2 regions of the Dietzia sp. oral taxon 368 genome follow, and region 1 is predicted to be linked to the other one. Evidence: riboswitches for the same ligand, from Rfam matches in the RefSeq annotation. Region 1 holds a riboswitch; the other holds the start of a gene.
The links. Region 1 has a riboswitch for cobalamin ahead of cobN (cobaltochelatase subunit CobN). Riboswitches for the same ligand answer to the same signal wherever they lie in the genome.
Positions count from the first base shown of each region.

Region 2: another riboswitch for cobalamin. It lies ahead of C3V38_RS13555 (ABC transporter substrate-binding protein); the one in region 1 lies ahead of cobN (cobaltochelatase subunit CobN).

Region 1 is NZ_CP027238.1:1,166,206-1,170,622, reverse strand. Features, by position in the region: gene C3V38_RS05600 (PepSY domain-containing protein) at 1-351, opposite strand, end outside; gene C3V38_RS05595 (hypothetical protein) at 680-1,309, opposite strand; cobalamin riboswitch at 1,428-1,623, shown strand; gene cobN (cobaltochelatase subunit CobN) at 1,695-4,417, shown strand, end outside.
Region 2 is NZ_CP027238.1:2,890,382-2,894,798, reverse strand. Features, by position in the region: gene C3V38_RS13565 (amidase) at 1-376, shown strand, start outside; gene C3V38_RS13560 (XRE family transcriptional regulator) at 953-1,228, shown strand; cobalamin riboswitch at 1,322-1,476, shown strand; gene C3V38_RS13555 (ABC transporter substrate-binding protein) at 1,572-2,618, shown strand; gene C3V38_RS13550 (iron ABC transporter permease) at 2,630-3,697, shown strand; gene C3V38_RS13545 (ABC transporter ATP-binding protein) at 3,694-4,417, shown strand, end outside.

The sequences.
Region 1 (4,417 bases):
CAGGATCCGGGTGGTGGTGCCGGGCTCGTCGGAAGGCCAGATCTGGACCACGGCGAGCTCCGGGAACTGCGCCTGCGCGGCGTCGATCTGCTGCTCCAGACTGAGTGCGGTGGACGCGGGTGGCGCGGTCAGTTGTTCGGCGTAGACGAGCCGCTCCAGTGTCGGGGACAGCGCGTACAGGGCCCCGGACAGAGCGGCGATGACGAGGAACGGTGCGACGAACAGGCCCGCATAGAAGTGGACGCGGGTGAGGATCGCGCCCAGCTGCGCGGAGAGGGGCCGCGCGGGCGGGGCCGGTTCGGCAGCACCGGGGTCGCGGGTGTGGCGCTCGGCCGGATGGGTGGCGGTCATGAGAGGCGAATCCCTTCGGGATCAGGCGGTCCGCGAGCGGGTCGGTACTACCCGCCGGGCAGCACGGAGCTGGTCTGCGGAGAGCGGCGTGCGCGGCCGCGAGGTCGGTGAGTGCGGGCACCCGGAGACCCGGCTGCGCGCGGCGCTGGCTGGCCGAGCGGGGCGGGAAGGAATCGGTGCCCGAGTGGGCGCAGCGGGACGATCTGACGGCCGCTGCGGGTGAGACACGGGAGGCGGGGACGGTGGATCCACCGCGCGCCGCTCCCGGACATGTCACCGCACCGCCCGAGCGCGGCGTGGCGCGCGTCGGCGGGTGCGGGACCTGCGACTATGCGGCAGCGGGCGGCGCTCTGGTCCCACCGCGGGAGACCAGGTAGCGCTTGAGCGGCGCGTCGGCGCCGCGCGGGACCGGGACGACGGCGACGACGGCGACGAGGTGCGCTGTCGATATCGGCGGCATCGACCGGGCGGACACCCAGGCCAGAGCGCCGGCGAGAGCAGCGATGACCAGTAGTGCAGAGCCGATCGCGGCGATGTGCGCGGCGAGCATGACGGGCGTCATCAACGCTGTTGCGGAGGCCAGCGCATCGTGGGCGGCGGTGTCCATCGCGGCCCGGAGCGCCGCGGGGTCGGTGCCGTGGTGGCCCGGCGGGTGCGAGCCGGACCCGTGGTGCGAGTGCCCGCCGGACATCGCGATGTGGACGGCGCCCTGCCCGGTGATCAGTCCTGACGCCGAGGCGAGGATCGGGAACCGGTAGCGGGCTGCGGCGGCGGTGGCGGCGCCGATCCCGGCGCTGGTGATTGCCACGGTGAGCGCCTGGGCGAACGAGACCGGGCCCATGTCCGCCGCGAGCCCGTGCGCGCTGATGCCGAAGATGCCACTGACCAGCGCCACGGTCACGCCCACGATCGTGGTCATGACCGGGGGGAGCTCGGTCCTCGCCCGATCAGCTGGCACACGCCGAGTCTAAGCACGGCGAGCACGGGGTAGGAAGGTCAGCGCGGGCGGTGAGAGCGCCGGCAGCCGAGCCGGGGTGGCTTCCGAGGGCGAAGGGTGGTCCGGGCGGGACGGCGGATAGGCTCGCCCGTGCCGTGGTGCTCGGGAAGCCGGAGGAGAAGCCGGCGCGGCCCTCGCCACTGTAGTCGCGGAGCCACGCGACCCTCGTCCGCCCCACACGTGGGGGCGGGGGCCACTGGGCGAGAGCCCGGGAAGGTCGGTCGCGCGGTGCTGATGCGGAAGCCAGGAGACCGGCCACGGCGACATGTTCCACGAGGGTTTGGAGAAGAACATGCGCCCCGACCGGCGTTCGGCGTCCCCTGACGACGCCCCGGCACGCTCCGACGTGCCCCGCATCGCACTACTGTCCACCTCCGACACGGACCTGCTCTCCGCGCGCGAATCCGGCGCCGAGTTCACACTCGGCAACCCGTCGCGCCTGCACGTCGAGTCCGACCTGCCCGCCCTGATCACCGGCGCCGACCTGGTGGTGGTCCGCATTCTCGGCTCGCGTCGCTCGTGGGATGACGGGTTCGCCGCCGTCCTGGGCGCGGGCGTGCCCGTGGTGGTGCTGGGCGGTGAGCAGACCCCGGACGCCGACCTCATGGAACTGTCGACCGTCCCCATCGGGACCGCCGCCGAGGCCCACCGCTATCTCGCCGAGGGCGGGCCGACCAACCTCGCGCAGCTGCACGCCTTCCTCTCCGACACGGTGCTGCTCACCGGCGCCGGTTTCGAGCCGCCGGTGAGCGTGCCGGTGTGGGGGATGCCGGAGCGGCCGGGCGCCGACTCCCCGGCGAGTGGTCACAAACGCCGCGATTCCCGCGACGCGACCTGGGAGAACGCGGGCGGGTCTGACCAGTCGCCGGGCGGCCCCCGCGTGGGCGTGCTCTACTACCGCGCCCACGAGGTGAGCGGGAACTCCGGATTCGCGCACGCGCTGGCCGACGCGATCGACGCCGCCGGCGGGGTGGGCGTGCCGATCTTCGCCGGCTCCCTGCGCTCGGCGCCCGACGAGCTGTTCGACGCGCTCGGCACGCTGGACGCGCTGGTCGTGACCGTACTGGCGGCCGGCGGCACCACGCCCGGGGCCGCCAGCGCGGGTGGCGACGACGAGGCGTGGGACGTCGAGCGCATCGCCGCCCTGGACATCCCCGTGCTGCAGGGCCTGTGCCTGACCTGGGGCCGCGACGACTGGTCGGAGTCGGACGACGGCGTCAACCCGCTGGACTCTGCCAACCAGATCGCGATCCCCGAGTTCGACGGTCGCATCATCACCGCCCCGTTCTCGTTCAAGAAGATCGACGCCGACGGCCTGCCCCGCTACGTCGCCGACCCCGAGCGGTGCGCGCGCGTGGCCGGGATCGCCGTGGCCCACGCCCGGCTGCGCCACGTCGCGCCCGCGGACCGCAAGATCGCGCTGGTCCTGTCGGCGTACCCGACCAAGCACTCCCGCATCGGCAACGCCGTCGGCCTGGACACCCCGGTATCCACGATCCGCCTGCTGCGCCGCATGCGCGACGAGGGTTACGATCTGGGCCCGGCGGACGGGCCGATCGCGAAGTTCCTCGACGAGCAGGCCTACGCCACCGACACCGAGGCCGGAGACGCCCTCATCCACGCGCTCATCGACGCGGGCGGCCAGGACGAGGAGTGGCTCACGACCGCGCAGCTCACCGACGGCCACGTCCGGATCTCCACCGAGGACTACCTCCGCTGGACCGCCGACCTGCCCGCGACCCTTCGAGACGAGATGGTCGAGGCGTGGGGCGAGGCGCCGGGGACCCTGTTCGTCAACGACGCCGGCGAGCTCGTCCTGGCCACCCTGCAGGCCGGCAACGTGGTGCTGCTCATCCAGCCACCCCGCGGGTTCGGCGAGAACCCGGTGGCGATCTACCACGACCCCGAGCTCGCGCCGTCCCACCACTACCTGGCCGCCTACCGCTGGCTGGCCCACGGCTTCGGCGCGCACGCGCTGGTGCACATCGGCAAGCACGGCTCCCTGGAGTGGCTGCCGGGCAAGAACGCCGCGCTCTCGGCGGACTGCGCCACGGACGCGGCCATCGCGAACCTGCCGCTGATCTATCCGTTCCTGGTCAACGACCCGGGCGAGGGCGCGCAGGCCAAGCGCCGCGCGCACGCCACGATCGTCGACCACCTGGTGCCGCCCATGGCCCGCGCGGAGTCGTACGGCGACATCGCGCGGCTCGAGCAGCTGCTCGACGAGTACGGCAACATCGCCGCGATGGACCCGGCCAAGCTGCCGTCCATTCGCGCGCAGATCTGGACCCTCATGCAGGCCGCGCACATGCACGAGGACCTGGGCCTGGAGCAGCGTCCCGATGACGAGGAGTTCGACGACTTCCTCCTCCACGTGGACGGCTGGCTGTGTGAGATCAAGGACGTCCAGATCCGCGACGGCCTGCACGTCCTGGGCCAGGCGCCCGACGGCGAGGCGCGGGTCAACCTGGTGCTGGCCATCCTGCGCGCGTCCCAGGTGTGGGGCGGGCAGTCCGGCGCGGTGCCGGGCCTGCGCCGCGCGCTCGGCCTGGCCGAGGGCGCGCCGACCGAGGAGGTCGACCGCGTCGAGGCGCGGGCGCGCGCGCTGGTGGAGGCCATGGAGGCGCGAGGCTGGGACGTGGCCGCGGTGCCCGACGTGGTTGGGGGCGACGACGATGAGGTGGCTCAGGTGCTCGGCTTCGCCGCCCGCGAGGTCGTACCGAGGTTGGCCGGCACGGTCGACGAGCTGGACGCGGTCATGCACGCCCTGGACGGCGGGTTCATCCCGGCCGGCCCCTCGGGATCCCCGCTGCGGGGCCTGGTCAACGTGCTGCCCACGGGACGGAACTTCTACACCGTGGACCCGCGGGCGATCCCGTCTCGACTGGCCTGGGATACGGGTCAGGCCATGGCCGACTCGCTGCTCGAGCGGCACCTGGAGGAGACCGGCTCCTACCCGGCCTCGGTGGGACTGTCGATCTGGGGCACCTCGGCCATGCGCACCTCGGGCGACGACATCGCCGAGGTGCTGGCCCTGCTGGGCGTGCGCCCCGAGTGGGACGAGGCCTC
Region 2 (4,417 bases), 1.7 Mb from region 1:
GACGCCCGGCCTCGCGGATCTACCACCGCTCATCGGCGCCCTCGACACCCCGCCGTGGGCCGTCCGGGGAGCGGAGGCGCTGCTGACGACCCGGACCGCGCCGCTACTGCGTCATTCCCGGTTCGCGGAGTCGATCATCGACGACAACCTGAGCTGGGTCCCGTACACGCAACTGGCCAACCTCACCGGGCGGCCGGCGATGTCGCTTCCACTGCACTGGACGCCGGAGGGCCTGCCGATGGGGGTCCAGTTCGTCGCGCCCCTCGGCGGGGAGAGCCGGCTCCTGCGGCTCGCCGGACAGCTCGAGCAGGCCCTGCCATGGGCCGATCGCCAGCCGACGATAGACGGCGCCGACACCGCCGCGTCGACGAGGTGATGCCCCGAACCGGGGCGGGCGCGACCGGCGGGCCCTCGTGGGGCAGCCGAGACTCGTCCCGACCGCGACCTCGGACCTCCCCGCCTTTCGTCACCCGTGACGTTTCGACTGCATCGTCGAGCACGCACACGGCCGGCACACCGGGACCGAGGATGGCGACGCCGTCCCGGACCGGGCACGGTGCCCAAGTCGCAGCCGGGCGGGCGACGCGAGACACTGTCGGCGCACCAGCCGGGTGGCACAACGGCACGGGGCGCGAGCGCGCCGTGGCGCGGTCCGGAGCCGACGGGTCGGCGGCGTGGGAAGGTCCGGACATACCAGCAGTGTCTCCGACAACAGGTCCGAGGCGGACGAGGGCGGGCACAGTCACGTCGACGCCGCCGGTCGAGAACGGCGGGACAACGCGAGCCCCGAGGATCACGACCTGCGGCCACGTCACGTCGCGCGCCGTCGGCCCCTTCTGGTCCGACCGCCGGATCCACCAAGTGCCGATAATCTACATTATGTAAAGTTTCACTTGTCGGATACGTTAATTCATACTTGACGACCCCTCGGCGCAGGCGGACACTCGGGCCCATGCATACCCCTCGCCTGGTCGAACTCATCGACGCCCACAAGCGTGCCTATGGCGTCAGTGAGTCCGAGCTGGCCCGCCGAATCGGGATCACCCGCCAGAATCTGCACCTGTGGCGCACCCACGGACTGCGCGGCCTGCCGGCCCGGACCACGCTCGACGGCATGGCTGCCGAACTGCGTCTCCCGTATGTCCGGGTGCTCGAGGCAGCCCTACGCGATGCCGGCTACCTCGACGACACCGACCACGTTGCCACTACCGAGTCGCCCCTCTTCTAGGGCATGTCGCTTCACCGGCCTGCGGCCTCAGGGGTGAGGAAATGCTCAGGTATGCTCCCCGTTAGTCGGTTCGGTGCCGCCTGTCCCTGCGCTACTTCTGCGCTCGGAGCCGGGCGATATCGACGCAAGAGGGAATCCGGTGGGAGTCCGGAACTGTCCCGCAACGGTAAGAGAATCCAATGGCGTGGTCACAACATCCCCGCCACCAGTTCTCGAGTCCGACACCTGCCGGCGCAGGGGCGCACCCCGCGCTCCTGCACTCACGGCCGAGGAGCCCTCACACATGAATATCAAGACCCGTCGACCACGGCTGTCCCGTGACAGAGTGGTCACTCTTTTGGCAATGCTCGGCTTGGTGGTCACGACCGCTTGTTCGGCACCTGAGCAGCCCTCCGAAGAGACGCCGGCTCAGTCCATCACGGTTGTCGACGACGCCGGACGGACCGTGGAGTTCGACGGCCCGATCGAGTCGGCTGTGGTGGCTAACCGCTACAACAGCGAGCTGATCCGGGCGATGGGCGACATCGACAAGGTGATCGCCGTCGACGCCAACACCGCCCAGGATCGCGTCTATTGGGGTCAGTTCGATCCGGATAACGTCATCGGCAAGGGCCAGAGCGAACTGAACGTCGAGAAGATCATCGAGCTCGATCCCGAGGTGCTGATCCTGCCGCGCAACGGCAAGGTCGACGAGTACGCGGCCGCGCTGGAACCGGTCGGCATCAAGGTCCTCACCGTCACCGGGTGGGACAACGGCGATTTCGCCTCGCAGCTTGAGATCCTCGGTAGCGCCTTTGACAATGAGGCCGGAGCCGAGAAGGTCACTGAGTTCTTCGAGTCGACCAAGGTCGACATCGCCGACCGCGTGGGCGGAGTCGAACCGAAGAAGACCGTGTACTGGGAGTACGGCGATCCCTATACCACCGCCATTCCCGAGACGTCCAACGACGGGTGGCACCAGATGATCGTGGCCGCGGGTGGGGTCAACATGTTCGGCGACCCCACCCTGGAGGGCGACACGGTCGATCCCGAGCAGATCCTGGCCACTGCCCCGGATCTGATCCTCAAGACGACTTCGGGTGGGGCGCTGAAGAACACCGGCGTCTACACGCCCCCGGCCGACGGTGAGTTCGCCTCGATCGGGCAGGAGATGATCGCGCGTCCCGGGTGGCCGGAGCTCACCGCCGTGCAGGAGGGCAACGTCCACATGATCACCGGATTTGCGGGCGGCGGACTCGGCAAGATTGTCGGAGCGGCCTACCTGGCAAAGTGGCTCTACCCGGAGCAGATGGCGGGCTTCGACCCGGACGACGTCTTCTCCCGGTGGCTGGAGCTCCAGGGTATGGAGCTGCCAGAGGGTCACGTCTACACCGTCCCGGCCACCCGGTGATCTGACAATCCGTGGCGAGTCAAACTACTCGTGATGACCGCCGGACGATCCTGGGAACCCGCCGCACACGGCGACTGATCCTGGTGGCCGCGGCGGCGATCATGCTGGCGCTGGCCTGGGCGGGCGTGGTCAACGGCGTGACCGACATCAGCTCGGTCAGGTTGCTGGCCACGCTCGTACCCGAAGGTGACCGGTGGGCCACCCCGTTGACGTGGAACGAGTGGGTCGCGGTGGTGCAGCTCCGCCTGCCGCGGATCGCCATGGCCGTCGTGGCCGGGATCGGGCTCGCGGTGGCCGGCGCGGGCATGCAGATCATCACCGGCAACCCCATGGCCAGCCCCTTCACCACCGGGATCTCCAACGCCGCGGCCTTCGGCGCCTCCGTCGCGATTCTCACGGGTCTGTCAATCGTCGGGTCCCGCACCCTGGGCACGATGGTCGCCGCGTTCATCGGCGCGGTCCTGTGCTCGCTGCTCGTCTTCTCAATCGCCTCGGTCACGCGGATGGGTCCCACCGCGATCATCCTGGCCGGGATCGCCCTGAGCTATCTGTTCTCGGCCCTGGCGGCGGGACTGCAGTACGTCGCGGACGAGCAGCAGTTGTCGTCGATCATCCACTGGACATTCGGGGACCTCGGCCGGGCGACCTGGTCACAGATCGCGATCGCCGCCGTCGTCGTCGTCCTCGCCTGTCTGCACGCCCGCGCCAACACAGGCAACTACCAACGGTTCGCCGCGGGCGACGATGTGGCGCGGGCCCTGGGCGTCTCCGTCACGCGGCTGCGCCTGGAGACCGGGTTGTCGATCACCTTGGTCGCGGCCACCGTGATCAGCGTGACCGGGGTCATCGGGTTCATCGGCCTCGTGGCTCCACACATCGCGTCCATGCTCGTCGGGGCCGATGAACGCTACCGCCTACCGCTGACCGCGATCACCGGGGCGAGCATTATCCTGGCGGCGGACCTGGTGGGCAGACTGGCCCTGAGCCCGATCATCATCCCGGTGGGGATCGTGGTGTCGCTCATCGGGGTGCCGGTGTTCCTGTGGTTGATCCTGCGCGAGGGCAGGTGGTCGCGGTGACCGATGCGAAGTCCGCGACTGGTCTGAAGGTGCGTGGTCTGTCGGCCGCACACCGCCGCCGCGGCGAGGCCGTGATCGCCGGAATCGACGTGGACGTGGCCCCCGGTGAGATGGTGGGCATCCTCGGTCCGAATGGCTGCGGCAAGTCCACCCTGCTCAAGTCCGTGTGCGGCGTGCTCACCCCCCGCTCGGGCACGATCGTGGCCGACGGAACCGACATGGTGAAGGTTCGCCCGCGCCGACGCGCGCAAATCCTGGGTTACGTCCCCCAGCACGACGATGGGGTGGGCCGAGCCCTCACCGTGGCCGAGTCGATGAGTCTCGCACTGGATCGGCGGCGCCTCAGCGAGGAAGCCACGCTCGACATCGTCCTGGGCATCGCCGAGCGACTCGGCCTCGGGGGGATGGCATCACGCCGCGCCTTCGAGCTCAGTGGCGGCCAGCAACAGCGAGTGCTGATCGGCCGGACCCTGGCCGCGCAGACCCCGTACCTCCTACTCGACGAGCCGGTCAGCGCGCTAGACCTGCGTTACCAGCTGGAGATCATGGAGATAGTGCGCGACCTGGTCCACACCGACGGCGTGGGGGTGGCGATCGTCCTGCACGACCTTAATCTGGCTGCCGCGTTCTGCGACCGACTGATCGTCCTCGACCAGGGACGCGTGCACTCGCAGGGGCGGCCGGCCGACGTCATCACCACCGAGTTCGTCGAGACCCTGT